DNA from 2 places in the Paenibacillus sp. 1SOY10 genome. Region 2 is predicted to be linked to the other one. Evidence: predicted binding sites of a transcription regulator. Region 2 holds the regulator's gene; the other holds the start of a gene.
What was found. Region 2 encodes NrdR, which represses ribonucleotide reductase genes. Its sites were predicted from a motif close to AACACNATATATNGTGTT; they were not measured.
Positions count from the first base shown of each region.

Region 1 (15,516 bases), on a different contig from region 2:
TTATAGGCCCTTGCGGCAAATTCAAGATGCTCCCTTACGGTGAGCTCCTCATATAACAACGGCGACTCGGGAACGAAGGCCAACGAGGATTGGTATTGCTCGGGCTGATCATGCCGGGTTTGCCCTGATATGCGAATCTCTCCCTGGTGGGGAGTCATCAGGCCCAGAATATGCTTCATGGTCGTACTCTTGCCGGCCCCGTTAAGGCCGATAAGTCCAACCATTTCTCCCGGTTGCACATCAAAGGCCACATCATGGAGCACGGGACGTCCCACGCTATACCCACCGCTCAAATCATCAACCTGCAATACTGGCAATTCACTCAATCCAAACTCCTCCTACCGTTAATAGCGCTAACGCTACCTATTGATCCTGCGGTGGCTTGTTCTTCAGCCACTTGGGAGCGCCCTTGTTCTTCCGATCCTGCAATCGCTCCTTCTTCCGGGCCGCGCTTGGGGTTGCCTGTCGTCCCGTACCTGTCGTCTTCCTGCCAGAAGCCGGATTCCCTGTACGTTTGGCTGGATAGGATTCACCATGACTCCCTGAGGCAGCCTGTCCGCCCAAATCGAGAGGTCTTGATTTGAGGCCTTCACTCGGGGAAGCATTCCGCTTCGGTGCATCGTCTTGATTAGCTGGAGCCCTGCCTTGACCTTGAGGCGCTCTTTCGCTAATTCCCTGCCGCGACGAAGCATTCCCTGCCGGGCGATCTTCAGGGCCGGCCAGCTTTCCGCCATAAAGCTGCTTAAGTTCAATCTCAATGTCCAATTCTCGCGCGAATTTGCGCATAATGAATTCTTCCTGTGGCGCAATAATCGATACGGACAGCCCCTTCCGGCCCATTCGGCCCGTGCGACCAGAACGATGCACGTAATGTTCAGCATCGATGGGAGGGTCCAGATTAACGACAAGCGCCAAGTCTTCAATATCCAGTCCGCGCGCAGCTACATCACTAGCAACCAGCACACGAATTTTGCCTTCCCGGAACCGCTTTAGCGTCAAGCTACGTGCGGTCTTGTCTGCGTCACCATACAGTGCGCCTGCATCCAGGCCGACATAATTCATCTTCGCTTCTACCTCGGCAATCTGATCGGTATGATTAATGAACACCATCGTACGCTCCGGGCTAAAATGTCTTACAATTCGGCGCAACATGTCGATCTTGTCCCTGGCCTCGCAGACAAAATACATATGCTCCAGCGTCTTGGAGGTTCGTTGCTCCGGCTCGATGCCGATCTCCAACGGCTCCTTCATTTCCTTGGCGGCCAAAGCACGGATATCTCCGTTAATCGTTGCCGACAGGAACAGGAGTTGCCGCTCCCGCAGCGTTCCCCGCAGGATATGCTCAACATCGGCTGTGCCGCCCAATTGGAACATCTGGTCTACCTCATCCACGACCACAGTGCGCAAAGTATGCAGCTTCAGCTTCCGCTGCGCAAGAATCTCCCGGATACGTCCCGGTGTGCCTACCACGAGCTGCGGATGTAGCCTCAGCTTCTCCAGTTGCCGTTTGATCGCAGCTCCGCCGATGAGCGCCTGGGAGCGGATGCCCAGCGATTCTCCGTACTTCTCCGCTTCCCGTTGAATTTGCATGGCAAGCTCCTGAGTCGGAGCCAGAATCAGTCCTTGCAGCGTCTTATCAGCGGGCGAAATAGCTTGGAGCAAAGGCAGCAAATAAGCCAGCGTCTTCCCTGTCCCCGTCTGCGACTCTGCCAAAATATCCCGACCCTCCAGCGCTGCTGGAATAGCTTCCGCCTGTACGGGAGAGGGTTCTGTAATGCCGTGCTCCTTCAATTTTGCCGTCAGTGTCTCTACAATGCCCAAATCGGCAAACGTTGTTATTGTCATTAAGTTCCATCCTTTGCTTTTGAAAAGTACATGTCATCCGATACCATTATTTTCATTATATGCGATAAGCGGCAACCACAACAAATCTCCCGGAAAAACGGCAAGTAAAAAGCCTGCCTTAGACGGCAGGCTATTTCTTATTCATTACCTTATAAGTCAACCGGTCTGCCAGACGCGGAAACATATGATACCACTTGGTTCCCACTCCAGCAATCCAGGGTAAGTTAATCTCAAGCATCCCCTTCTCCACGGCCTGGACCATCGCCCTGGCTACACGCTCGGGCTTCAGCATCATCCAGCGTACATTCTGGACATAACCTCCGTCCGGGTCAGCAATGTTGAAGAATTCAGTATCAATAGGACCAGGATTAATGGTCGAAACCGTAATCCCATATTCCCGAATCTCCTGACGTAAAGCGCTACTGAACCCAACCACCGCATGTTTGGTGGCCGTATAGGCCGTAGACTTCGCCGTACCAATCTTACCGGCAATGGAAGCCACATTCACGATTCGCCCGGAACGCGCGGATTTCATAGCGGGAAGCACCGCTTGGGTGCATCGAACCATACCCATATAATTCACGTTCATCATCTCGTTAAATTCCGAGATTGGCATACGATCCAGATACTCAAACTTGCCATAACCTGCATTATTCAACAGACAGTCCACCCTACCAAACTCGGCAAAGATCCCCTTAAATCCGGACTCGACGGAAGCATCGTCCCCGACGTCCATCTTCACTAGCCGATAAGGGCCCTTCAGCTTGAGGGCCACCTGTTCCAGCTTATCAAGTGAGCGAGCCGCCAACACAACAACCGCCCCGCGTTCAGACAGCATTTGTGCCGCCATGGCGCCGATTCCGCTGGAGGCTCCGGTGACGACCACGACTTTGTCCTGTAATGACATATTCCTAACTTCCCTTCAAGAGGTTGTTCAAAAAGTCATCTTGATCAAGAAGCGATTCAAGTCTTACTGAATTCTATCTTAAGAAATCATCACTTGAATGTCCAGTTCGCCAATCCCATCCATCAGCAACGGAATACATAACGCTTTGCGTGGCTCCACTTGCGTAGCGGAAATAGACTTGATTACTTGCGGGGGCGTGATGTCTACGGCAAATCCTTGATTGGACAAAATCGTGCTGGCATTCCCACTGATCATATTACCCAATTCGGAAATCGCACTCTGTCCCATCTCATCCATCTCCGTGAGTACAAATCCGCCCATCATTGCGGAAACGATGCGTAGCGCGACGGCTTCTTGCAATCCGAAAACAACCATACCGCTGAAGTGACCGGTCATGCCGATCTGGATCCAGATATGATCCTGTATAGGAATCACGTCCTTGATGCCCATGCTCCCGGTGGATGGGGATATTTGAACAACCTGTTCAATGACCGAACGTGCGGATTCAAGAAAAGGATTGATTACTTCTGCTTTCAAAATTATGCGCCCCTTTTCACTAGGAGAATAACTTTATACATACTAAAGTCCCATCTTTTGGCTAAGGATCATTATACTTTATTCCTACTAATAAGTCATTAAAAATCGAAATTTGAAATTTAAGCTAACCTCTTAAGTCAAGTCTGTCTAAAGACCCGGAAACGGTTACGTCATTGATTTAATCAAGGAAAATCACCTATAATTAATAAAATCGCATAAAAGCGCTGAATCTTCGCTTGCAAGATACAGCGGAACGGGAAAGAAAGGGAGGCAATCTGGTGAATATCAGTCAGTTGGAAACGTTAATTACTATCTCCAAGACGAAAAGTTTCCGTAAGGCCGGGGAACTATTAAATCTGACCCAGCCTGCCGTCTCGGCCCAGATCAAAAGTCTGGAGGACGAATTCCGGACGGTACTCGTGGATCGGAACCAACCGGTGACGTTAACGGACCGCGGACAAGTGTTTCTTGAACAGGCCGAACGCATGCTGGATATCGTTGAAGAACTCAAGCTCAAGCTATCGGATATGGAACATACCCCGCAGGGGCATATTGTACTGGGCACCACCACATCGATCGCCATACAGATTTTACCGCGGATTTTATCTTATTTTCAGGACCAGTTCCCTCTCATAAAGACAACGATTCAATCCATGCCCTCCTGCTTGATCTACCAAAACGTGGAGCAAGGGCTCGTGGACATCGGCATCGGTTATTTGATCGAGAACAACCCCCAGGTACTATCCTCGGTTCTGTATTATGATACCTTCGATCTGGTCGTCTCGCCGCTTCACCCGCTAGCCAATCAAACTATACCCACTCTGGAATCGCTACGCGATATGCCCATGATTATGCTATCCCCCGATACGGTCGGACGCCGGTTTATGGATGAAGTGTTCAAGCAGCATGACATGGAACCACATATTGTCATGGAGCTCTCCAGTAGCGAAGAGGTGAAACGGATGGTCGAAATCAACCTGGGCGCCGCGCTGATCTCACATCAGTCCATCCTTCGTGAACTGCGGCAAGGATCGCTGAAGAATGTTCCTATTCCTGAGTTCGAGGTTACGCATCCCGTGGGAGTCATTTACAAGTCCAGTCGGTACATCAACTCGGCGATGCAGCAATTTTTGGGCGACCTTAAGGGCATGCCCGAAACCAACTTTATTAGCTCCGAATAACATCAAAGGAAAGACGGAAAGTTGGCTCAACCATCCTGTGTTAACAGAAAGGAGTTCTTCTTCCTATGAAATTCGATCTCCATACTCACCATTTCCGCTGTGGTCATGCGGATGGCAACATTCGCGATTACGTTGAAGCCGCCATCGCCGCTGGCCTGTCAGTCATCGGAATCAGCGACCATACCCCCTACTTCGGCAGTCCGGAAGATCGCCCTTTCCCACGAATCTCCATGGGCAAGCAAGCCTTTGCCGGATACGTGGATGAGGTGCTGAAGCTCAAGAAGGAATTCGAAGGTAAGATCGACGTCCTGCTCGGCATCGAATCCGATTTCTTCCCCGAGCATGCAGAAGTATACAGAAATACACTAAATCAATATCCGTTCGACTACATTATCGGCTCGGTGCACAGCGTAGGCGGAGTCAGTATCTTCAACGAGAACCGCTGGAAGGGATTAAGCCATGCTGAGAAGATAGCTACCAAGGAAGCTTACTATGAATTAATCGGACAATCCGCGCGCAGCGGCATGTTTCAGATTCTTGGACATATCGATGCTATGAAAGGCAATTATCCCGAGTTCACCGAGATTCCGGCTGAAGCTGCCATTGATCGGGCACTCCAGGTTATTGCGGAGAACGAGGTAGCCATTGAGATCAATACCTCCGGAAAAACCAAACGAAGCGGCGGCTGGTATCCAAGCGATGCCATACTGGAACGAGCACTGCACTTCGGCGTGGAAGTCACCTTCGGCTCCGACGCCCATATTCCGGCAAGGGTAGGAGATGAACGCGAGGACGTTGCCCGGCGCTTGAAAGAGATTGGCTTTCAGGAATGGGTGTACTACAAACAGCAGCAGAAGGTTACCGTACCTTTGTAGAGGTTGTTCAAAAAGTCGTCCGGTACGAAGCAGTTCGAGAAGTAAATTCGATTTTTTGAACTCGTACTTGAGACTAGACTAAGAAGACAAAAAAAGAGAACCCGTGCCGTCATGCACCGGGTTCCAAGAGAAAATATATATTCAAAAGGGGGTCATGTAACAAGTGTACCCTCTTTCTATTAGGGTTTGATCACAGCTATATTTCATTTATGTAACAAAACCTATCACTTAGATTTCATAGTCCATCCGCTCCGCGACATAATGGCGTAATTCCGCGATAGTTCCTTTGGCTGCATGCCGCGTAGCTGCTACCCTTACACCGTCGTATTGCAAGCCACACTTCTGCAAGACTCGCTCCGATGCTGGGTTGTCCACGCTACAGTCCGCTTCGATTCGCAGTAAACCGAGCGTACCGAAGCCGAATTGCACCACATTTTGTACCGATTCCGTAGCATACCCCCTATTCCAATATGCGGGTGAGACAAGATAGCCAAGCCGAGCCTTACGCCCCTTCTCAGTCCAATACTGCAAGGAGCACAACCCGACTAGACGACGATCTTGCTTGGATTCGATAACAAAATGAAGATCGCGCAGAGTGCGATAAGAATCTTCGAAGTAGCGGTACAGGCGTCCGGGAAATAGCGGGTTGCCTCCATGAGAGAACAACGTGAAGGCGCGAACGGCCGGGTCTGCCAGACAGTCATACAACGCCTTGGAGTCCTCTTGAACGAGCCTTCGCAACAGCAAACGCTTGCTCTCCAATACCGGAAATTCGCTTCGTAACCGCTCCTTCAATTCCGTCATGCTTCCTCCCTTTGCTTCCATGGTAACAGAGCGTTCCCGCTCACTGCGGAGAACCCGTAAAGTAACACGTGACAAAACAAGGTAATCAAAAAAATCCACTTGCAAAAGCCTATCGCATGCGCCAGGTTCGCCGAATCTGTCATATAAAGAAGGGTCTCCTTCACCACGTGCTTGGGGGTTCTCAGAACGTCCCAGCTATTCCAGCGAATAAAACGTCCTAGGTAAATGCCAAAGCTGCTTAGCAAGAGCACTCCAACAGCGAATACCCAGCCGGCAACATGTCCCCAAGCTCTTTGAACCAGTCGCTGTACCGAAGCCAGCGATACCGAGCCAAGCGCAAGCCCTAACAAAGCTACAAAGAACAAGATGAACAGGTGATCCCAGAACAAGTTCTCCTGCCAGAACCTCACCTGTGAGCTGATCGGATAACGCGCAAAGGGATGCAGCATATCCGTAATCATATAAGCGGCATTCGGGTAAAAGAACAACCACATCAGCCCGGTAGGGATGCCCAGAAGCCATCTCCCTGTTCTTGAGCCCAGCAGGCTGATCCCATCAAGTGCAACCGCCAGTCCCAATGGAATCCAGGCCAAAAACGTGTTCCAGATCAGGAACAGATAAGGCGGTCTTCCCCCATCCGGCAAACGGGTACTGACCACATAGTTCATGGCGATGACCGTTATGATAAATAGAAAGCCGTACAGATACGCTTTCCCAGGGTAACCAAGCTGTTGCCATTTTTGCAAATCTTGTACCTCCCGTCCCATTCGTGTATCTCTGATAATGGTACGATTCGGTCGTCAGGATAGTTACGCCCTCGTCACGATTCCGTGGGATATGGTATAACACAAAGAGATAGATTGCGACAGATCGCAAGGAGGAATCATCGATGCAGCCATTTACCGAAAGAGCTCTGAAGATTATCGCAGCCATTCCCCCGGGCAAAGTGATGACTTACGGACAAATTGCCGCAGTAGCAGGTAGCCCCCGAGCCGCCAGACAAATCGTACGCATCCTGCACAGCATGAGTGCCAAATACCACTTGCCTTGGCATCGTGTAGTTAATGCCGCGGGCCAGATCGCCCTGCAGGACGAAGAAGGCTATCAGGAGCAGATTTGGAATCTGGAGGCAGAAGACATCGAGGTGCTGCCGAACGGGCGAATTGATCTCACCCGTTATCAGCATCACCCCGAAGCTTTATGACAGCTTTATGACAGCTCTATGAACGCCACCTGAAGCAGATTCATTTTAGCTTATACTCCTGCAGCAGTCCGCGAATATCCTTATTTATTTGCTCGGGATCAGGACCCTTCGCCGCTTCATTGTCAAGCTTGTATTTACGCTTTAACTCCAGGATACTGTAAACGCGCTGGTCTAGCATATCAGGTGTAATCTGTCCTTCATCCACCGCCTTATGAATGGCCTGAAGCACCTGCTTACCCTTGTCATAATCATGTCCTACTAATACGATATTTCCCCCGGCCTGAATAAACTGCACAGCAGCTTCTCCAATATCATAATGCTCCGTGATGGCGCCCATGGTCATATCATCAGAGATAACGACTCCGGTAAAACCTAACTCCTGCCTAAGCAAATCATGAATGGTGACCTGCGAGAACGATGCGGGATGGTCGGGATCAAGCTTGGGAAGCAGCAGGTGGGCAATCATGACCACATCTGCCCCCTCATCAATCGCCCGAGTGAACGGAATCAGCTCCAGTTCCCGCAGTCTGTTCAGGTCATGCTCCACAACCGGCAGACCAAGATGCGAGTCAACCGAAGTATCGCCATGCCCTGGAAAATGCTTAACTACCGGAATCACACCTTGCTCGCGAATCCCCTTCATGACAGCAATCCCCATTTGACTCACAATGTCCGGTTTGGTGCCAAAGGCACGATTCCCAATCACCGGATTATTCGGGTTGCTGTTCACGTCCAGCACCGGGGCGAAATTCATATTTAACCCGAAATCGCCTAGCTCTCGTCCTAGAATACCTCCGACTTGCTTGGCCAATTCCTCACTGCCTGCATCACCGATCTTGCGAGCCGTGGGCAAGCCGTCGAATTCCTGGGGCATACGACTGACCTTGCCACCTTCTTCATCTATACTCAGAAGCAAAGGAATCTGCGCATGCTCCCGGTTAAGCTGCTTCAAATCATTAAATAAACCAAGTGCTTGCCTCACATCTTGGATGTTATCCTTGTAGAAAATAAATCCCCCGACATGGGCCTCCTCAATGAAGGAACGTACGGTTGCATCCGGCGTTGTCCCCTCCAGACCAAGCAGAACCAATTGCCCAATCTTCTCCTCGGTGCTCAGCTTATTCAGCCATTGTTCCACTGAATCAGACGAGGGAGAAGCAGTATCATCGGAGCTGTTCGCATTTTCCGAATTCCCCGGTGGCTCGGATGGCTGTCCTGGACTGGATTCCCCTGTGTTCTGTTCACTGTTCGCCCCACCAGAGTTGGCCTCTTGAGGAAGCTCTCCTGAGCTTTGGGAGCCTGGAGAACACGCCGTGGCCAGCACAAGGACCATTAGCAGGCAGAACACGATTCGACCGGCATGATTTGGCCTGGTTTGTGGAATCATATTTGAGCGCATATGAATCGCCTCCTGTTCATTTCTGTATTACGCCTGTTGCTTCCATTTTGCCTCTGCAATGGACGGAATAAAACTCTCCATAAGTTGCAGCAATACTCCGGGGTCCTCCGCACGTTTGAGTAACGACCTCTGTTCAGCTTGAACAAATCCGGCATTCACACAAGATTCCACCAATTCGATCAGCGGGTCATAATACCCCTTAACATTCAGTACGCCCACCGGCTTCTGGTGAATACCGATCTGGAGCCAGCACAGTACCTCAAATAGTTCTTCCAGTGTACCGAAGCCGCCAGGCAAAGCGATAAACCCATCAGCCAATTGACTCATGGTTGCTTTGCGGGTATGCATATCCACCACTTCAATGAATTGAGTGAGCCCCGGATGAGCCTTCTCCCCGTGAATCAGGCCGGAGGGCATCACTCCAACGACCTCGCCGCCTGCGCCCAGCACCGCATCAGCAACCGCTCCCATCAATCCGTGCCTGGAGCCACCATAAATTAACCGGTAGCCGCGCTCGGCCATCACGGCCCCCAAATTTCCCGCCTGAATACGGTATTGCTCATCATCCCCATACCGGGAACCGGCAAATACGCAAATGGATTTCATCCTCTGCCCCTCCTTCGTCCATAGACCTTGTGATTGCCTATTGCTTCCCCAAAGGTTGTACCTGACTTCTCACTGTTCCTTCTCTTGCACAGTACCCGCAAGCTCCCAGCGGTGTGCGAATTTCTGTAGCCTCGGGTGGAGATCCGCTGGTTCTTGTGTCAATAATAAACGGACCTTGGTAATCCATTCCTCAAAGGAAAAGAAAGAAGCAAATTGATTGGCTACCTCCGGCGTCAAATATATGAAATGCGGGGCAGGATATTTCTCCGTCAAATGACGAAGCGCCGTATCCATGGGCGTATATTTCTTACGCTTGCCTTCCCATCCCTCGACACTAACGGAAGAGGAACCGCGCTCTCGCTTCCACTCATGCAAGCGGTCTTCCCGGCGGTAAAAGACAGACACGGGCTGCTTCGTCATTCTCCGTACTGTCTCCTCATGTAGCGGGTACAGCACTAGCTTCACGAATTTGCGGGCCGCAGCCTCGGCAGCCGCAAGTTCCAAATCGGTCTCCTCCATGTGCTCAAAGGAATCATAGAAGATTAACGTGCCTCTAGGGTCTGCCACCGGGGGTTCATAGCCAAAGGGCACCTGAATATTTTGTCTCAAGCTGAATATCCTCCTTGAAGAGTCACCTTAATATGTGCTTTGCTTGAGATTTTACCATAAGTCCCCAGTCCAATTCAGCCTGCTACTGTAAAAATTCCAGAGGGATTCCACCATACTAACCCTGTCCCAAATCTTCTAGAATAAAAATGAATATGAGTAGGATCACATTTTTTAAACTATATATTGTGCTATACTCACGAAGCACAACAATATATAGAGGGTGATTGAATATGATAGTCTTAAAACGTGACGGGTCCGAAGTACCCTTCGATCAACAAAAAATTATCGATGCAATCTGCGCAGCCATGAATAGCACAGAGAAGAAGATTGACATGGACGTTGCGCAGAAGGTGGCCGATAAAGTTACCGCCAAAATCTCCAGGCTGGAGAAGATTGATATTGAGCACATTCAGGACGAGGTGCAATCCGCCTTAATGAACAGCCGCCGTAAGGATGCAGCCGAGGCTTATATCGGCTACCGCGAAATCCGTACTTTGAAGCGGCGCGAACGCAGCAGCCTGGACAAGAAGGTGCTGGGCCTTCTGGAGCTGACCAATGAAGAGGTACTCAAGGAGAACTCCAATAAGGATGGAGCTACGATTCCTACCCAACGTGATTTACTGGCAGGTATCATGGCCAAGGACTTCGCGCAAACCTATATGATTCCCAAACGTGTGGTAGAGTCGCATAATAACGGTAGCCTGCATTTCCATGATCAGGATTACAGCCCCTACTTTCCCATCTACAACTGTATGCTCATTGATCTTAAGGGTATGCTGGAGAACGGCTTCAAGCTGGGGAATGCGCAGATTGAGACTCCTCGCTCCATCACAACAGCGACGGCCATTACAGCACAGATCATTGCCCAGGTCGCCAGCCATATTTATGGTGGGAATACGATTAACGAAATTGATAAAATTCTGGCTCCTTATGTGGCCAAATCCTTCGCCAAGCACTATGCTAACGGGCTGAAGTGGCTGTATTCGCTGGATCAGAAGACGATTGCCGAACTGGAAATGGATATCGCTTACGACAATCAGAGCTTACACGAACGTTTTCCGAAATGCTTCGATTACGCGAAGGAACTGGCCGAGAAGGAAACCTTCGATGCCTTCCAGTCGCTGGAATATGAGATTAATACTCTGGTGAGCGCCAATGGACAAACCCCGTTCAGTACGTTTGGATTTGGACGCGGACTCTCCTGGGAGGAACGGCAAATTCAAATTGCGATTCTGCGGAACCGAATTCGCGGACTGGGCAAGGACGGGAAGACGCCTGTATTTCCAAAGCTGATCTTCGGGTTGGAAGAAGGGGTTAACCTTCATCCGGGTGATCCCAACTACGATATCAAGCAACTGGCACTCAAATGCAGTACGCTTCGTATGTATCCAGACATTATCTCCGTACCGAAGGTGACTTCCATTACCGGGTCCTTCAAATTCCCAATGGGCTGTCGTTCATTCTTGGGTGTATATGAAGAGAATGGACAAGAACTGCATGATGGACGCTTTAATATGGGTGTCGTGACGGCGAACCTGCCTCGCTTGGCCATTCAAGCCAAGGGCTCTGAAGCTGAGTTCTATCGTCTGCTCGATGAACTGCTGGATGTATGCAAGGAAGGCTTGATGTACCGGATTGAGCGCCTGCGGGGTGTTAAGGCCAAGGTTGCTCCTATTCTTTATATGGAAGGTGCAGCAGGAAGTCGTCTACAACCCGAGGATACGATCGATCATTTGCTGATGAACGGCCGGGCCAGCATTTCGCTAGGTTACATAGGCATTCACGAGACCGTTCTGTCGCTGTACGGGCAGCATATCTATGATGATACCAAGCTATGGCAAAAGGGACTGGACATCGTTCGCTACCTGAGTGAACAAACAACGCAGTGGAAAGATGAGACCGGGTACGGCTTCAGCTTGTATTCCACCCCGGCGGAATCGCTCTGCTATCGATTCTGCAAGCTGGACGAGGAACGTTTTGGCGTGCTGGATGGCATCACTGATAAAGGCTATTATACGAACTCGTTCCATCTTGATGTGGCCAAGAAGGTAACTCCTTTTGAGAAGATTGAGTTTGAGAAGGAATATCCTGTTCATGCGAATGGCGGTTTTATCACCTATTGCGAATTCGACTCGCTCGTGCAAAATCCGGAGGCACTGGAAGCCGTATGGGATTATGCCTATGAACGCGTACCTTACTTTGGAACTAATACTCCAACGGATAAATGTCTGGAGTGCGGCTATGAAGGTGAATTCGAAGCTACTAGCAGTGGGTTCGAGTGTCCGAATTGCGGCAACCGCAATCCCAAGACCTCCTCGGTCATCCGTCGTTGCTGCGGCTATTTGTCCGAACCAAGCCAACGCCCGTTCAATGAAGGCAAACAGCGGGAAGTGTTAGCCCGCGTTAAACATATGTGACATGACCATGTATATAGCGGATTATAAGAAATTTGACGTGCTGAACGGAAGAGGCCTGCGTAATTCCCTGTTCGTCTCCGGCTGCACTCACCATTGCAAGGGTTGCTTCAATGCAGCTAGTTGGAACTTTAATTACGGTTTTGCTTACACGGCAGAATTCGAACAACAGGTTATTGATGATTTGCGAATTCCGGATATCCGGGTGTCTGGCCTTTCCCTCCTGGGCGGAGAGCCCTTTCAAAATGTGGACGGACTGCTTGGTCTGGTTAAGCGTGTACGCAAGGAATGTCCGGACAAGAACATTTGGGCGTGGTCGGGTTATACCTTTGAGGAGCTTGTAGCTGACTCCGCCCGTCAGGAATTACTGTCTCATTGTGATGTGCTCATCGATGGCAAATTTGTGCTGGAGCAGCGGAACCTTAAGCTGAAATGGCGAGGTTCGGAGAACCAGCGGGTGCTTGACGTGCAAGAGAGCCTGCGCCAGCAAGCTGCGGTCCGGCTTCATCCCGAATAACCCCTAAGACAAGCCATGGCTTCGGGGTTTAAAATCAAAAGAAGCTTCCCGCCTTATGTGATAAGGACGGGAGGCTTCTTCTTTGGATATAAGAGTTATCGCCCAATGCGGGGCAAGCGCTCGGATCTCTGATGTATACGCAGCACGAGTAGGCAAGCCAGCAAAAGGATAATCGTCGTTAGCAGGCTTCCTTCTGCACCAAAGCTCCCGCCAGAAATAACCGGATGGCCTTGTACTTCCGAGGTCATTAAGGAGCCCCCTTCCGTACCGGAAACCGCGAGTCCGAACACATTCCCTTGTACAAAGTTCCAAGTCAGGTGAAAGCCAATCGGAAACCATAGTCCCCCCGTGATCTCTCGGGTCATTGCAAAAAAGATACCCACGAGAAATATATTCAGCAGTGGCAACGGTGTTGACAGAATACCCGGATTGCCCAGATGCAGCAGGGCAAACAATAGGGAGGGAATCCACACCGCTGCACGTAAGCCGTAACGGTGTTTGATTAGTCCTTGCATATATCCTCGACACAGCAGCTCTTCGCTGATGGCAACAAAAGCAAAAACGATGAATTGAATACCAACCAACCGCCAGGTTCCGGCGTCACCATGGACGGAAATAATCTGTAATCCTCCCAAGGCCCAGATGCTGGCAAAGCTTAGCGTAATCAGTCCCACTCCCGTCAGCATGCCTAAGCCAGTATTCACAGCCATCCGAGGCTGTCGCAGTCCCAGCTCCCAGCGATACCTCCGTTCAAAGATGGCGTACATGATGAGTGGAGCCCCAATCATCGCTATATTTGTCACAAGTTGCCCACTCCAGCCCATCTGTCCGCCTGAAATCGTCAACAGCGTCGATCCCACCACCACAAGCACAACAAATATAAGCACAGTAAGCAGTATTTTTCCCAATATCCCAAACGCTTGCTTCATCTTCGCTCTCCCATTCCTTAAATATGTAGCCGGTCCCGTAAAGAGGTAATATGCGCCAGATGATGATTGCCATGCCAAGCATAATTGCCTAAATTATAGGCCAGGCTTGTGGTCTGTTCTGTACCTGGATGGAAAAACGACTTCTCATAATCGGCATCACTTAATGACTCTAGCAAAATCACCCATCGATGATGCAACGTCTCCAGCAAAGACAAAGAAATCTCCACTCCGGCCCGGGAATCAGCCAACTCAGCCCATCGGTCTTCGTAATAAGGCCGAATGGTTGGTATATCCTCCGTTAATGCCAGCTTGAATCGGATATAAGCGTTCATATGGCTATCGGCCACATGGTGTACCACCTGGCGTAGGCTCCAGCCGCCTTCCCGGTAAGCCAAGTTCAGTTGTTCTTCGCTCAGTCCCGCAACAGCCTCTCTCATTCTGGCAGGCAAAGCAGCAATCTCCTTGATCCATGCCTCCCGCTGGGCCGGTGTCACAACACCTTCGAATTCAAACAGGCCAATCGGATATCTAGGGTCCATTTGCTATTCCTCCTCTTTATTGAGTGGATTCATTATACTCCTTCTGGGTCGTGGTTCATACTGGCGCTTCTCCCTACATTCCTTCTCCCTGATCCACAAGCCTAACCGGGTATCCTCCCAATCCGCCATATCCAACAAGGTTTGATAAGGATCGCCGGCGAGACCGAAATATTGGGCGAAGGCCGGTTCGGTCTTGAGCCCGTTTATCTTAAGCTGGCGTATAGCTTCTAACGCCTCGGTACCTGCCATCTCCAGCAGCCGATGCTCGATGATCATATGCCGGTAGGCATTCTGCTTCGTTACTGTAAGCGGTTGGCCGAAGATTTCGAACCAGAACCCACCATAGCTGAACCCCGCCACCATTCGCGGCATACCAGCAACTACCTTGCTGGTACGGCTATACTGGTCACAGGTTCCAAAGTACCTCTCTAATACCAAAGCAAAGGATTCAGCATCATGTACTTCGCAAATGATATCCAGATCGCTTGCAGGAATATCAATATTCAGCGGTATTGTTCCGGCCAATACAGGTTCATATGGGGCCAACTTTTCCATAACCTGTAATTCCTGCATTACCCGGTAGGCCCTTTGCTGGCGATCATTCCCTTGCTCCAAGTAATCTAACTTTAAAAAATTCATCCTAGCTACCCTCCTCATTCCCGTTGCCCGCCTCCAGGAAGGGCTGATACATCATCAGTGCATGATTCTCCGTAATAGGTTCATCTTGAACCAGTTCATTGGCTATGTTGTACGTTTTGCGACGAATACAATTATGTCTGGTGTATCCTCCCCAATACTCCTGGGTCATTCGATGATTGGTTTCATAAACACAATAGTAATAGGCTGGCTCTTCCATAGAGCGCCACTCTCCTACCAGATACTCGGAGGTCAAATCTAGCTTAAGTTGGTAGGGATATTCGGTAGGATTGTATATTTGCAAATCAAGATAATTATAGGCGCAGGTTGCCCCGCTACCGAAGGGCTGGGTTCTTGCTGCATCAGGGAATACGTCATAGCTGTGGCGATGCCGCTCTGTCACGATTAACGGAGTATGCAAGGTCATCCAATATATCAAGTTCGATAACTGGCATAAGCCTCCCCCTGTCCCTGGCTTGAACCCTCCATAGAACAATACCATTCCCTTAGCATA
Region 1 covers NZ_JBXENK010000008.1:20,003-35,518, reverse strand. The annotation lists gene AC1VOR_RS17240 (ABC transporter ATP-binding protein) at 1-326, opposite strand, end outside; gene AC1VOR_RS17235 (DEAD/DEAH box helicase) at 364-1,845, opposite strand; gene AC1VOR_RS17230 (SDR family NAD(P)-dependent oxidoreductase) at 1,976-2,752, opposite strand; gene AC1VOR_RS17225 (chemotaxis protein CheX) at 2,831-3,289, opposite strand; gene AC1VOR_RS17220 (LysR family transcriptional regulator) at 3,568-4,470, shown strand; gene AC1VOR_RS17215 (histidinol-phosphatase) at 4,536-5,345, shown strand; gene AC1VOR_RS17210 (GNAT family N-acetyltransferase) at 5,574-6,149, opposite strand; gene AC1VOR_RS17205 (DUF1361 domain-containing protein) at 6,146-6,895, opposite strand; gene AC1VOR_RS17200 (MGMT family protein) at 7,039-7,353, shown strand; gene nagZ (beta-N-acetylhexosaminidase) at 7,394-8,752, opposite strand; gene AC1VOR_RS17190 (LOG family protein) at 8,780-9,358, opposite strand; gene AC1VOR_RS17185 (hypothetical protein) at 9,428-9,967, opposite strand; gene nrdD (anaerobic ribonucleoside-triphosphate reductase) at 10,198-12,384, shown strand; gene nrdG (anaerobic ribonucleoside-triphosphate reductase activating protein) at 12,386-12,898, shown strand; gene AC1VOR_RS17170 (CPBP family intramembrane glutamic endopeptidase) at 12,994-13,827, opposite strand; gene AC1VOR_RS17165 (YfiT family bacillithiol transferase) at 13,845-14,366, opposite strand; gene AC1VOR_RS17160 (DUF4269 domain-containing protein) at 14,370-15,005, opposite strand; gene AC1VOR_RS17155 (VanW family protein) at 15,007-15,516, opposite strand, start outside.
Region 1: nrdD (anaerobic ribonucleoside-triphosphate reductase) is a predicted target of NrdR. The motif match lies at 10,140-10,157, and genes of this name have one in related genera.

Region 2 (15,516 bases):
CCTTAGTAACCTGGCGAATATCCGTAATGAGGTCTCCGGCTGTTTCTTTCACTTTATCCACCAGAATAGCACCTTGCTCCGTTACCTTCCCGGCAACCTCCTGGGTCTTCTCTCCAACCTGGCGAGCCCCGTCCGCGATGTCCTTACGCAGTGCCTTGCCTGGCTTCGGCGCAAACAGTAATGCTGTCACCGAACCAACGATCGTACCAATTGCTGCACCTAACAACCAACCTTTATTTCCTTTACTCATAGCTCATCTCTCCTTTTTAGCATCCCCCGTATCAGGGCGAATGCCCATATCTTAATGTATTATAAGCAACAACAATCCGACTGGTCACACATGGACAGACATTTTTATTTAGCCAACGGGCTATAAACGCCTTCCTGTTCCAAATACGTTAATACCTTTGTTGAGAAAGTCTCCAGCACCGCCGGTAAATCCTGCGCCCATTCGGCAGGCTCTTGCTGGCTCAGGAAATATTCCTGTACTAGTGGCTTCCGAAGCCGCACCAGCTTAACCAAGATAGCATGCATGTTACTGTCGATGACCTTCTCGTCCAGCATGATGTCCACGATATCCTCGTAACTGCTTGCATCACGCATAATGAAGCCATCAATGAGGTAACTGCCTACATCCGTTACGATCTCCACAGCTAGATGTAACGCACGCTCCGCGGCATACCGATCAATGAGGGGACGTTCTCTCCGGGACGACTGACTAAGTACTTGAAGCAATTCCGGAATAATTTCGAGTCTTCGTTCGATTTGTTCCCGATTCACATAATACACAGCAATTACCTCCTGAAAACGGTGAGGTTTGTCCCTCTATGCCAATGTCCCTTACATGTATAATACGCCAATTTATCAAAAGTGAATCTTAAAATTCAAAATCCACCGCAACTTGGCTCTCACGAACTTCATTCATGTGCTCAATAACCTTCTTGTGTTCGGGATGAACCTGATATCCCTCAAGATCCTCCAGGGAATCAAAGGTAGCAATCAAAGCGATGTCATAAGAACGCGCAGAGCGTATGACATCGGTTCCCACCTCAAGGCTCCGCAATTGCTCTACCTTGCCTTCCAGCCCCCGCAGCACCTGGACCGTCCGCTCAATGCTTGGCGGAGCAGCATCCTTCAGTTTAAACAATACGATATGTTTGATCATGTCATCAGCTCCTCTATGCTTTGATTCGTCACTTGCTTCCAGCATAACATAACGAATAGCCCCAGAAAAGCGGACCCACCCGAACTCTATGAATCTAGCAACATAAGATATAATGTCTTCTGCAATAGGAGGGTCGAGTAAGCAGGTCCTTCCTTCCAGAGATAATGATCTAGGGAAGGGGGTGTACCTTATGAGTGTTCTGCGCTTTCTGCTCAATGGTCCGCTGCGCAGGCGCATCCGGTTGCTACAGGCCAAGCTTGAGCTGTTAACAAGTCGTATAGAGCAACTGGAGCAGGCCTTTGCAGCCGCCTCTTTTCCCGATGCCGGCACCGTGGAACGCATGAATGCAACTGCCGGCCAATGCATCACCGTGGAGACCCGGGAGCATAGCCTACATGGCATCCTGGTCAACATGCATCAGGATTCTCTGGAATTGATGGATGAACAAGGCCAGCATGTCGTTGTGCCCGCAGCAAGAATCTTGCTCATCCGGCAGTAAGCTTTCAGACAAATCTCCCCCATAAAGAACAACGGGGGCACGGAAAGAAATAGCCGTGTTGGGACAACTCCCTGACACGGCTATTTCTCCTTCCTGATACATTCATTCTCTTAGGTGCGCTGACTCATCCAGCAAATAACGGGGAGGCAAGTAATATGGCCGTAATAAAAACAAGTTGAATTCCTAGGCGAACCGACAATTTCGGTACAGGTCTGCCGCCGATGGTCATCTTGTTACGGGCTGCATAGATATTGGCAGGAAGCATGGCAATAAGAAGCAAGACAAGGCACACCGAAGCAATAAGTGAGAGCGCAGGCACCAGAATGCCCAAAGCTCCAGCAATTTCCAAAATTCCGGTAACCGTCACAATCCATTCCTTTTGCGGAAAAGCAGGTGGCACCATGCTTACCAGATCAGGCCGCCGCTTTCCCCAGTGAGCAGATGCACTCAATAGCAGCATCGTGACTACTGCCCATTGCAGGGATGTATGCCAATCATTCAAATCATTCAAGCCCAGAAAACCAACCATCCGAAATAGCAAAAAGGATACGATAAGCGAAATAAAAGGAACCATGTTGAACCCTCCTCAAACGAAAATTATTGCTTTTTCAGGATTCCGGCCATAAAGTCCGATACACCTTTCGCTGACAGAGACTTTGGTGATGTGGTCAAGGATGCCCGTACACGCAGACCCAATGACAGTAGAACGAACAACTCTGCCGTTTCATCAGGGTTCACGGTTTCTTTAATCACCCCGTACTTTTGACCCGTAATAATCCACTGCCTGGAGACAGATACAGATCGCTCGTGAAAATGCTCAAGCACCTTTGCTACCTCCGGTTCATTCTCCTTGCCCAGCATATATAGAAGAACCTTATTGGTGACCTCATGACTGTCTTCCAACCCCGCAATACTGTTAGAGATGGCCAGCATAGGCCCATCGAACGTTTTATTAAGGCTGTTGGCTACTTCTTCTTCAAAATGTTCATTAACAGCTTCAAGACGCTCCTCCAGCACCCAGGCAAAGATCTCATCCTTGCTCTTTACATAGTGGAATATCGCACCTTTTGATAAACGCGATTGCTCCATAATATCCTTTAAAGTGATAGCATGGCAGCTTTTGTCGCGCAGCAACTCCTTGGTTGCATTTAATAGTTGCCGGATGGTATTCTTCCGGCGATCTGCGTTCTTCATAGCTATCCCCCTTTTCCCAAGCTTTGCATGTAAGTTATTTTAATTATATAAACCGACCATCGGTTTGTAAAGTGGATAAAACTAATCAAGCATTTCGGGAATCCGATGCTTAAGACAGCAAAAAAGAACGGTATCACTACCGTTCTTCCTGGATGGACCCTCAGGGACTCGAACCCTGGACAAATAGATTAAGAGTCTACTGCTCTACCAACTGAGCTAAGAGTCCGTACTTTGGTGGAGCCTAGGGGGATCGAACCCCTGACCTCATCGCTGCCAGCGATGCGCTCTCCCAGCTGAGCTAAGGCCCCGTTAGACGACTATTATAGTATATAAAAATGTGAATGGCCTGTCAACCATAAAATAAACGTTAAAAAAGTCATAAAGCTCCGCTATGCATAAGCCTTATAATCACTAAGGACCAAGAAGGATCCTTGGTAATAATCAGGAGGACTAAACGAATGCAAAAGTATAAATTTCTTGAGTTGCAAAAGCCTGCTGAATACGGGCTGGAGGCCCTCGAGGTTGGCGTTACCTCAAGCTGTAATTTTAAATGCGATTATTGCTGTGCATACGAAAGAAATGACGGTAACAGTATCAGCGGTAAAGAAGTGACCCGTCTGTTAGAGGAAATCGGTACCATTCGCCGGGTCCGCCTTTCCGGTGGAGAGGTTACTTTGAAATTCCAGGATTGCCTGGAAATCGTCAACTACTGTTCAGCCCATGGCATTGAGACGCAGTTAAACTCCAACGCCAGTCTGCTGAACCCTACCCGTATTGATCAGTTGGAGGCAGCCGGACTCACTACGCTACATATTTCGTTCAATTTCACCGATGCTGCCAACTTCTCCCGCTATTACGGTATGCCGGAATCGGTGTATCACAAAATTAGAGAGAATATTGCTTACTCAGCGGCCAGTTCAATTGATACGGTTCTGGAAACGCTGCTGTTCGAGGAAACCGAACATCATTTGCGTGAAATTGGAGACCACGTCTATCAGCTTGGTGTCCGTACGCATGAAATCCAGAACAGCATCCGGATGGAACATACGGGATGGAAAGCCATTGCTGCCCGTGACCAACTCAAACGAGCCGTGCAAGAGCTGATCGACGCCAAACGGGAGGATGGCATCATCTACTTCACTTGTATGGATCGCTTTGCGGCAGAGCTTCGGTTCGCCGACCAGCCAGGCATTCATTTCTCCCATTGTATCGAGGGCAAGAAGCAACTGCATCTGCACGGTAATGGCGACATTTTGATCTCCGAACTTTGCTACCCGGTGATCATCGGCAATATTTATCAGGGGACCTCGCTGAAGGATATTTTCAACAATATACCGACAGCCTTGAAGCATTTCCTCGATACCGAACCTTGTCCGGCGCTGGATGCTTTATTCCCTCAAGGCAGCCAGGCAAGATAAACGATTCTTCAAACGCAAGAAAGGCCCTGCTTCGGCAGGGCCTTTCTGATCGTCATTTCAATAATTTACAGTACGAACGCTTTGGAGATAATAACCAACAAGATAAACAATACAAGGATTGTCCCCGTTGAAGTCCAAAAACCACCAACGCCGCCGCAACCGATATTGCCTACGCCATTTTCATATCCCGACATCGTTTTCCCTCCTTCTAACGATTATAGAACATCATATTAAGAGCGGTTACCGAAAGACACGGCATATTCGCGGAGAAGACAAAAAATAGCCCGTTATCCCCACCAGTCCCCAGGTAAGCTGTACCTATTGCCTAATCAACCGTGCATGGCCCTGCATATAATACAGCAAGTCAATATTTAAAAGCAGGTGGTGCTCTTGGGAGGAAAAAAGAGACGCCAATATAAAAGGCGCATAAACAATGACATCTCTTCGGACGATCTGGCTATCATCGGCGCCGGTTTCACTGTTCTTGGAGACATATTTGATTTGCTTTCCCTGATGAAGCTGAGAGAAGAAACAGCGGAGAACGGCAAGGCCACTCCCGGAGAAGAAGCCGAAGAAACGTTGATCGATGAATTTTTGCTTTTACGAAACAAGAAGTAACCTCATATAACAAAAAGGCGCGGAAGCGAACCTTCGCGCCTTTTTCCATCAGCGCGAGAGCTTGGCCACCTTCAGCCTCCACTTGCGCCACTTTACATAGATCAGCGTGGACACTAATACCCCAACGCCAATAAAGAAATAAATCATGTATTTCTCCACCCAATGGATGGCAACCTGCCATTGTTCACCGAATATGTAACCGATACCGACGAACAAACTGACCCAAAGAGCCGCGCCCACACTGGCATATAGAGCAAAGGTTCGGAACGGAACACGAATCATGCCTACGAAATAACCAAAGAATTGTCTTACCCCAGGGATGAAGAAGCTGATCAACAGCATCTTATTTCCATATTTCTCATAGACCTTCCGCGTACGCTGCAAATAGGCGGGCCTTAGGAAAATCCATTTGCCATAGCGTTCAGCGAGCGGAGCCCCAACCCGGTAACCGATAAAGTAAGTAGCCGTCACACCGATAAAGGAGCCTGCATATGCGGCGAGTAAGGCCCACGGCAGGCTGAGAATCCTTTCGTAAGCCAAATAGCCCGTATAAGTTAATGTCGTTTGCCCCGGAGGCAACGGCAAAGCAATAAAGTCGACAGGCAGTCCAAGCAACAGAACAAGATAGCCGTATTGCTCAAACATCCGCTCGATCCAGTCCAGCACGTTCATGACTCAATCTCCTTTGATCATTCCAGGCACATCTAATGAATACTCAACTTTTTGAACACGCACTATTAGTATATACGAGTTTGGCAAAACTTAAATAGACCTTAGGCGGGGAAATGACCCCTTCTGATCATACGCAAGAGGCCGGGTAAGGAGATCGAATCTCCTTGCCCGGCCTGGCATGTATAATTCCCGTATTTTTAAGTTTAATAAAGCGTAGGCTCAGCCAAATCTCCCGGATATATAATCATCCGTACGTTTCTCCGAAGGATTGGTAAATATTTTGCTTGTCTCATCGAACTCTACCACTTCTCCCATCAAGAAGAACGCCGTCTTCTCTGATACCCGAGCAGCTTGATGCATATTGTGCGTAACGATGATAATACAATATTCCTGCTTGAGATCGGCAATCAGCTCTTCGATTTTTGCACTGGATACCGGGTCAAGGGCAGATGCAGGTTCATCCATCAGAATGATACTTGGATTAACGGCAATCGATCTGGCAATGCACAAGCGCTGCTGCTGTCCACCAGATAAAGCCAACGCAGACTTATGCAATCGGTCTTTGGTTTCTTCCCAAAGCGCCGCCTTCGTCAAGGCCTCCTCGACGATCTGATCCAAATCCTTCTTGTTACGGATACCGTGATAACGAGGACCAAACGCAATATTCTCGTAAATCGACTTGTGAAACGGATTTGGGCGTTGCCAGACCATGCCAATCTTTTGGCGTAGCAGTACAACATCCGTTTTAGGGTCCAGGATATTATCCTCCCCAATCCAGACCTCACCCGTAATACGCGCACCGCTGATTAAATCGTTCATTCGGTTCAGGCTTCGCAAGAAGGTCGATTTACCGCACCCGGATGGTCCAATCAATGCCGTGACCTGACGGGTAGCGAAATCAAGCGATATATTCTTAACGGCTTGCTTATCGCCGTAAAATACACTTAAGTCTTTTGTGGCCAATCCGATATTTTGCACTGCTTCGTCCTCCTATTTCGTAGCCGTAAATTTCTTGAACATCATGCGTCCAAGCCAGCGTGCCAGCAAGTTGAACAGCAGTACAGTGATGATCAGAACGGCCGAAGCGCCAGCAGCGATTTCCGGAGCATCCGGAGCCAGCCCCTCAGAATTGATCTTCCAAATATGCACGGCCAGCGTCTCTGCCGGACGGAACGGATTAAGCGGAGACGTCGGGCTGAACGGGTTCCAGTTCCCGAAGTCAAGCCTTGGGCTACTCATACCCGCTGTGAACAACAGGGCGGCGGCTTCGCCGAATACACGGCCGGCTGCCAGAATCGTTCCTGTCAAGATAATCGGCATAGCAATTGGAAGCATAATTGAATTGATCGTCTTCCACTTCGAGAGGCCTAGCGCCAGACTTGCTTCTTTCTGGGCCTGCGGCACACTGGCCATCCCCTGTTCGGTTATCCGGACCATCAGCGGCAAATTAAATACGGTCAATGCCAAGGCACCTGAGAACAGGGAGAAGCCAAATCCAAATAAATTGACGATAACGAGCAAACCGAACAAGCCCACGACAATAGATGGGAAGGAGGACAACACCTCGACGATTAATCGAATAAAGTCCGTTACTCTGCCCGGCTTGGCGTATTCGCTCATATAAATTCCTGCACCCAGTCCCAGCGGAATGGTGATGATGAGCGTAAGCACTAATAGGAATAGGGAGTTGAATAACTGCGGACCAATCCCCCCACCGGCCTTAATGGTTTGTGGCGGAGAAGTCAGGAAATCAAAGCTGATATGACCCAGTCCCCGGTACAGGATAAATCCCAGTAAACCTGCCATAATGAGCACAATTACGCTGGCTAACAGGACGATGACGGTCGTTGCGATTTTGTCTACTACTCTTGGACTCATGACTTCGCTCTCCTTTCAAGCCAACGGACGACAAAGACAAAGACAAATGTCATCATCATCAGAATCAACGCCAGTGTCCAGAGCACATTATTAGGCGTAGTGCCCATGACTGTGTTCCCCATACTCAGCGTAATGACACTGGTCAGCGTAGAAGTTGATTCGAAGAGTGAGCTAGGAATATGCGGAGCGTTACCGATAACCATCTGCACGGCAAGAGCTTCGCCGAAGGCGCGAGCCATCCCAAGCACAACGCCAGTCATCAACGCCGGCAAGGTTGTAGGAATAACTGTACGAGATAAGGTTTGCCAACGGGTGGCTCCCAAAGCGTAAGAGCCTTCTTTCAAACCGGGAGGCAATGCGGCAAGCGCATCCGTCGCGATCGATGTAATGGTCGGCAGAATCATGATTGATAATACAGTTGCCCCTGCCATGATACCCAAGCCTTGTCCCGGGAAGATATCCCGGTAAAAAGGAACGATCACGCTGAGGCCAACAAAGCCGTAAACAACCGAAGGAATACCTGCTAACAGTTCAATTACCGGTTGCAGATACTTCTTACCAAATTTAGGCATGATTTCAACCATGAACAAGGCTGCGCAAATGCCTAGCGGAGCAGCAATCAAGGCTGCAAGCAAGGAAGTGCTAAAGGAACCGATGATAAACGGTAACGCCCCATAAATCGGCGGCACTCCTTCCGGCTTCCAATTCGCGCTCCCAAATATTTCACCAAATGCGATCCCGTCTTGAAAAAAGGTGCTTAATCCTTTGGTTGCGACAAAATAAACCATCGAGAAGATTGTCACAACCAGAAACACGATGCACAATGAAGCGTATATTTTACCGGTCCATTCCTCTATGATATGCGGCTGTACTTTTTTTCTTCCGCCGGACTGAGCCATGAAACCTCTCCCTTTGCAGCAGCACAGAAAGAGGCAGAATGGTCCGCCTCTTATCCTGCTAATATGATGTTTGTCGCGTAATCTTATTTCGTAATGTTGCCGTCAACATCACGTTTAACTTGCATTTTGCTTGCCGGAATGTAGCCAAGTTCTACTACATCGTTATCTTGTACTTCAGGAGAGATCATGAAGTCCAGGAATGCCTTAGCCACTTCGTTTGGCTCGCCCTTCGTGTACATATGTTGGTAAGCCCATACTGGATAGCTACCGTTGGTTACATTTTCTTCGTTGGCTTCTACGCCTTCGTATTTGACAACCTTAACGCTATCGTCCAGGTAGGACAAGGCAAGGTATCCAATGGCTCCCGGTGTTTCGCCAACGAGCTTCTTAACTGTGCCGGAAGAATCCTCTTGGATCGAACCTGGAAGGTCGTCTGTTTTTGTACCCAAAGCGTATTTCTCAAATGTAGCGCGAGTACCGGAGCTAGAAGGACGGTTGATGATTTGGATCGCTTGATCCGGGCCACCAACTTCTTTCCAGTTCGTTACTTTACCCGTGAAGATTTGTACCAATTGATCTTTGGTCAGGTCGTCAACCGTGATGTCTGGGTTGATAACAGCAGCCATAGCTACAACGGCAACTTGATGGTCAACCAGCTCAGCCGCAGCAGCTTCATCCAGCTTCTCTTCAGCAAATACGTCGGAGTTACCGATATCAGCTTGTCCGCCAGATACTTGCGTCAGGCCAGTACCGCTACCGCCGCCTTGAACTTGTATAGAAACGTTAGGGTTTGCATCCATAAATTTCTTTGAAGCTTCATCTACCAATGGTTGAAGGGCCGAAGAGCCTACTGCCAGAAGAGATCCAGACAAATCTGATGTTTTCTGTTCTTCACCGCCTGCATTGTTTGGTGCAGCTTCATTCGTGGATCCGCCGTTTGATCCGGAAGTGTTGTTTGGCGCTGCAGTGTTTTGACCACATGCGGCCAGTGTCAAGCTCAGTACCAAAGTCAAAACCAAAAGCATACTCTTTTTCATTGTCTTAGGTATCCCCCTTATTTGTTTTACAACTTGATTATAGGGATCAAAGATCAATCCCGTGTTTTCGTTTTGTAAACTTTGTGTAAAATGATAAACAGTTTTATATCATGTAACTTTCGCATTAACGCAAAAAAATAAACACTCCTTCGCATTTTCGCGAGAAGTGTTTACATTTTGTTTCTATAACTGTGGACAGATATGCTGTACTAATTATCGGTCTCCGTGTTTTTGGACAATAGCCCCTTAAGTTCCTTCATAAACATATTAATGTCTTTAAACTGCCGATATACTGAAGCAAAGCGGACATAAGCCACCTCATCCACAGGATATAGCTGTTCCATAACAAATTCACCAATCTCCCGGCTCTCCACTTCAGCATTAGCAGAATGCATCGAGCGCTCCACCTCGGATACTATGGACTCTAACTGCTCTACCGATACAGGACGCTTCTCACAAGCACGGATTAACCCACGCAACATCTTCTCCCTGCTGAATTCCTCACGACTGCCATCCTTCTTGATGACGATCAAGGGCATCTCCTCGACCATTTCAAAGGTAGTAAAGCGGCGGCTGCATTTCTCACATTCCCGACGGCGGCGAATGGAACGGTTCTCATTTGCGGGTCTTGAATCAAGAACCTTCGTGCCAAAATAGTCGCAATACGGACATCTCAAGCTAGCCTTCCTCCTTTCAAAATGCAATGCTCACACCTATTATAAAATAATACCAATAAATTACTGCACAATTTCGTAATGAAGTCGATAGTCCAGGCACATAATACTGTTACCAACCGCAAGGAGGTGAACAATCGTGGCCCAAAACAATAACTCTTCGAACAATCTGGTGGTTAAACAAGCTTCTGGAGCGTTGGATCAAATGAAATATGAAATCGCTCAGGAACTTGGCATCTCCTTCCCACAAGACGGATATGCCGGCAACCTGACTTCTTACGAAAACGGTTCGATCGGTGGTTACATTACGAAACGTCTGGTAACTATCGCCGAACAACAACTGGCAGGTCAATACAAATAATGCCGGTATGAAAAGAGCATCGATAGCGATCATTCGCTGTTGATGCTTTTTTCTTATGAATGAGGTCTTTAGAAATCATCGTAGATATCTGAATACTGCTTGTAATAATGAGTCACCCGCTGCACATAGTGCCGCGTCTCACCAAACGGAATATCCTTTGACGTCTCCAGCCGGCCATCCCATCTTCCGCTCTTCAACCAGTTCTTCACATTGGTGGGTCCCGCATTGTAAGCTGCGATCATAGCAATCTGATTGCCTTCAAACTGGTCAGACAGCGATTTCAAGTACCAACTGCCTATAGCTATGTTCGTCTCTGTCTCATTGCGGATTTCCTCCAGTGAGGCTTCCGGGAGCTTGGCCATTTCAATGACCCAGTTCGCCGTATCCGGCATGATTTGCATAATACCCAGCGCACCCTTCCGCGACTCGGCTCCCGGCTTATAGTTGCTCTCCACCTTGATGATGGCCGCCACAATAAAAGGGTCAAGCTCATTCACCTGGGCATGTTGGCGAATTTCGCTCTTATAATAGATCGGGTAAAACAACGACAACCACGTAGAATTAAAGAACAGCAGAACAGTAAACCCAAGAAACAATAAAAGCAGCACCCTTTTCTTGCGAAGCCAACTCATATTTGAACCTTGTCCCGCCAAAAACGCTCAATCTGCTGCTCTGTTTGTGCCAATCCTTGACTATTATCAATCAAAATATGCGCCCTCTCCTTCTTCAATTCGATATCCATCTGGGCGTTCAATCGTTGCTCGGCTTGCCATTCCGTCAGCCCATCTCTAGACATTAATCGAGACTTCTGCACTTCTCTGGGTGCATATACCACCATAATTTCTTTATATAAGGACTCGAGCCCCGATTCGTACAGCAGCGGAATATCGGCAACCACCAGTTGTCTGGGATCGGCAGCTTCGCATTGTGCTATCCGCCTTTTCATCTCGGCCCGGATGGCAGGATGGGTCAAATTCTCCAAAGCTTTCCGTTCCTCAGGCTGTGAGAAAATAATCTCCCCCAACTTCTTCCGGTTGAGTGTACCGTCCTGTTGCAGTATGGCTTGTCCGAACCATTCAGCCACAGCAGCCAGCACCGGATGTCCCGGCTCCATCACTTCTCTGGCGATGATATCAGCATCAATGATTACCGCGCCCCGCTGGGCCAGCATTCGGGATACCGTGCTTTTGCCGGTAGCAATTCCTCCGGTCAATCCAATATTCATCCCGGATTACACCTCACACATTGGATTAGCTTGTCAGAGAAGCGAGGGTCTGGCATGCCGGACAATAATGAGTTCCCCGGCCTCCAACCACCGATTTCTCCACCGGGTGACCACAGCGCCGACATTCCTCTCCCTTTCGTCCATAAATTTGCAGGGAATGCTGGAACATCCCCATCTCCCCTTGTCCATTGACATAGGACTTGATGGACGAGCCACCAGCCGCCACCGCTTCTTCCAGAGTGGACACGATAGCCGCATGGAGAGCCCCCAATTCCTCAGAGGAGAGCGCACTGGCTGGCCGCTCGGGATGGATTTTCGCCCGAAACAAGGCTTCATCTACATAAATATTACCCAAACCAACAATATATTCTTGATTGAGTAGTGCAGGCTTGATCTTGGTGTTACGCCGGGAGATAACCTGGCAAAAGGCTTCTAAAGTAAAGTCTCCGTCTAGCGGCTCCAGGCCAAGCTTGGACAAGGGCTTCTCCTTCAGCTCTTCTCCGCCTGCAAAAAGATGCATGGTTCCAAATTGGCGGACATCCTTATAGCGAAGCTGAGTCCCATCCGTGAAGGTGAAGATAACATGGGTATGTTTCTCCACCTGTTCATCGGCCGGATACACGCCATAACGGCCCTCCATCCGTAGATGGGAGACAAGCACCACGCCATCCATAATAATGCGTAGGAACTTGCCTCTCCGTCCAATCTCCGTGATGGTATGGCCGGTCAACTCGGTTTCGAAGCGCCGGATATCATCCGGACGCTGTATAATTCGCGGCAGCAATACCTGCACGGCTTCAATGGTTTTGCCAACCACTAACTGGGTCAGCGTTCTTCTGACTGTCTCGACTTCCGGCAATTCCGGCATGGTTTGACACCTCTAATACTGTAATATTATTGAAAGGGAACTTACTTGGCTTCGTACCAATTCAAGCCACAAGATACCTCGGCTTTGAGCGGAACGGACAATGGCAAGGCTTTCTCCATCGTTTCCGGTACAAGCTGCTTCATTAAATCCAGTTCCTCCGGTGGCACTTCAAATACCAATTCATCATGCACCTGAAGTAGCATACGGCTCTTCAGGTTATGCTTGCGCATCGTCTCATCCATACGTACCATGGCCAGCTTGATGATATCAGCCGCACTCCCCTGAATCGGGGTGTTCATTGCCGTACGTTCCGCGAAAGAACGCAGGTTAAAATTGGAGGCGTTAATCTCTGGCAAATAACGGCGGCGCTCCAGCAATGTTTTGACGTATCCATCCCGTTTGGCTTCCTTCACGATCTCGTCCATATAACGACGAACGCCCTGGAAAGCATCAAAATACTGATCAATAAAGCGTGCGGCTTCCTTCCGGGTAATTTTCAAATTCTGCGATAACCCATAATCGCTAATACCATACACGATCCCGAAGTTAACTGCCTTGGCGGAGCGGCGCATGTTGCTGTCCACCTCATCCGGGCCTACCCCAAAGACGTCCATGGCTGTCTTCGTATGAATATCCATATCATGCAAGAACGCTTCTCTTAAGCCCTCATCCCCTGAAATATGGGCCAGCACCCGCAATTCAATTTGTGAATAGTCAGCCGCCAGAATGGACCAGCCTGACTCAGACGGAACAAATACCTTGCGAATTTTACGGCCTTCTTCCAGACGAATCGGAATGTTCTGTAGGTTAGGGAATTGGCTACTCAGGCGGCCCGTCGCGGCAATCGTCTGACGGAAATAGGTATGCACCTTGCCCGTCTTCGTCGAGATTTCCTTCAATAACCCCTCCACATAAGTAGACTGGAGCTTGGCCAATTGGCGATATTCCAAAATAAATTGAACGATCTCATGATAAGGAGCAAGTTTGTCCAGCACCTCGGCATCGGTCGAATACCCCGTTTTGGTCTTCTTGACCACTGGCAGACCTAACTTATCAAACAGGATTTCACCCAACTGCTTGGTCGAATTGATGTTGAATTCGAGTCCAGCAATGTCATAGATCCGGGCTACCAGTTTGCCAATCTGTGCTTCAAATTCAACGCCAAGCTCTTTGAGAGCTTCCCGGTTGACAGCCACGCCTTGCTTCTCCATATCGGCTAATATCCGGGATAACGGCATTTCCATTTCATAGAATAACCGGTGCATCTCATTCTTCTCAAGCTCTTCTCGTTGAAGCGGCAAGATTCGCAGCAGCGCATCCCCTTTGCGGGCTAAATGCCTGCTGAGTTCTTCCGTATCCGGCAACTTGAATTTTGCTCCCTTGCCATAGACCTCATCATCGGCAGGCACCGTGGGCAAGCGGTATTTGGTAGCCAAACCATTAATCGTCTGGTCGTTCTCCGTCGGATCAAGCAGATAAGCAGCAAGTTGGATATCATGCTCAGCGCCGCCGAAGGCAATACCTTGCCAGAACAATACAAGATCGGCCCGGTGTAGATCATACCCACGTTTGGGAATTTCGTCGTCCGCCAGCCAGGTCAGCACTTCCTTAGCTTCCTCAAGCTTAAGCACGTCAACTGACAAGAAGTATTGTTGATCCGCAGTAGACAATACAATCCCCATTAACTCAGCGTGATGTGGATTCTCTCCATGAGATTCTACAATCATCCCCTCAACGTTCGGCAGGTTAACAATAAGCTCCGATAGGTTAGCTTCGTCTACCATGATTACGGAAATATCCGCCAGTTCCTGTGCCGTACCCTCCATCTCTCCCGCACCGGCTGCAAAGGACAGCCGATCCATCAGGGACTTGAATTCCAGCTTGCGTAACAAAGGAACCGCCTTCTCTTCGGTAATCCCGGCAAATATCATATCGTCCCACGAACGTTCAACGGGAACCTCACGGAAGATCGTCGCAAGTTCCTTGCTCAGGCGTGCGTCTTCAGCATGATTAACCAGATTTTCCTTCATCTTGCCCTTAAGTTCGTCCAGATGGGACAGCACTTCCTCAACGGAGCCATATTGATGCAGCAGCTTAAGTGCTGTCTTCTCTCCAATACCAGGTACGCCAGGAATATTATCCGAAGTATCTCCCATCAAGCCCTTCAGGTCAATGATCTGCAGCGGCTTAAGTTGGTAACGATCTTCAATTTCCTTAGGACCGTAAGGTTCGATTTCACTAACCCCCTTACGGGTCAGGGCTACCTTGACCTTGTCACTCACCACTTGCAGCATATCCTTATCCCCGGTGACAACCAGTACATCATATCCGGCTTCTTCGCCCTGCTTGCTCAGCGTCCCGATAATATCGTCGGCCTCATAACCGGCTAATTCAAACCAGGAAATCCCGAAGCTCTCCAGCAGTTCGCGCAGCATGGGAAATTGCTCTGCCAATTCGGGCGGAGTCTTGTCCCGTCCACCTTTATAATCCTGATACGACTCATGTCGAAACGTTGCCTTGCCCGCATCAAAAGCAACAAGGATATGCGTAGGCTGCTCCTCTTGAATAAGCCGCAGCAGCATGTTGGTAAATCCATATACGGCATTCGTATGCATTCCGCTTGAATTGGTCAGCGGCGGCATCGCAAAGAACGCCCGATAAATGATGCTGTTGCCATCTATAAGTATCAATTTTTCCATACGACACCTCGTCCACAAATTTGTACCTTGTCTTATGATAACACAAAGCCCCCTGTCAAAAACACCGGATGCGCTTCAACACAAAAAACGACCGCCGCTTGCAGTTTTGCAAGCGGCGGCCGTTATGTAGCCCAAGTGGTAACTATTGGTTCAAGTCAGGACGATGTCCGGTTACCAGGTAAACGGCACACTCTCCAATATTGGTCGCATGATCGGCGATTCGTTCAATATAACGACCTACTAAAGTAAGCAACATCGCCTGCTGCAAGGAATCCTTGTTGCTCGACATGAACGAATACAACTCATGAA
Region 2 covers NZ_JBXENK010000001.1:1,058,336-1,073,851, forward strand. The annotation lists gene AC1VOR_RS04855 (YtxH domain-containing protein) at 1-250, opposite strand, end outside; gene AC1VOR_RS04860 (DUF86 domain-containing protein) at 355-789, opposite strand; gene AC1VOR_RS04865 (Dabb family protein) at 878-1,165, opposite strand; gene AC1VOR_RS04870 (hypothetical protein) at 1,356-1,664, shown strand; gene AC1VOR_RS04875 (DoxX family protein) at 1,789-2,238, opposite strand; gene AC1VOR_RS04880 (TetR/AcrR family transcriptional regulator) at 2,262-2,858, opposite strand; tRNA gene AC1VOR_RS04885 (tRNA-Lys) at 3,012-3,084, opposite strand; tRNA gene AC1VOR_RS04890 (tRNA-Ala) at 3,091-3,166, opposite strand; gene AC1VOR_RS04895 (radical SAM protein) at 3,317-4,276, shown strand; gene AC1VOR_RS04900 (YjcZ family sporulation protein) at 4,342-4,470, opposite strand; gene AC1VOR_RS04905 (hypothetical protein) at 4,661-4,894, shown strand; gene AC1VOR_RS04910 (DedA family protein) at 4,943-5,566, opposite strand; gene pstB (phosphate ABC transporter ATP-binding protein PstB) at 5,786-6,544, opposite strand; gene pstA (phosphate ABC transporter permease PstA) at 6,557-7,444, opposite strand; gene pstC (phosphate ABC transporter permease subunit PstC) at 7,441-8,343, opposite strand; gene AC1VOR_RS04930 (phosphate ABC transporter substrate-binding protein) at 8,427-9,380, opposite strand; gene nrdR (transcriptional regulator NrdR) at 9,590-10,057, opposite strand; gene AC1VOR_RS04940 (alpha/beta-type small acid-soluble spore protein) at 10,194-10,415, shown strand; gene AC1VOR_RS04945 (lytic transglycosylase domain-containing protein) at 10,484-11,047, opposite strand; gene coaE (dephospho-CoA kinase) at 11,044-11,640, opposite strand; gene mutM (DNA-formamidopyrimidine glycosylase) at 11,666-12,508, opposite strand; gene polA (DNA polymerase I) at 12,550-15,207, opposite strand; gene phoU (phosphate signaling complex protein PhoU) at 15,350-15,516, opposite strand, start outside.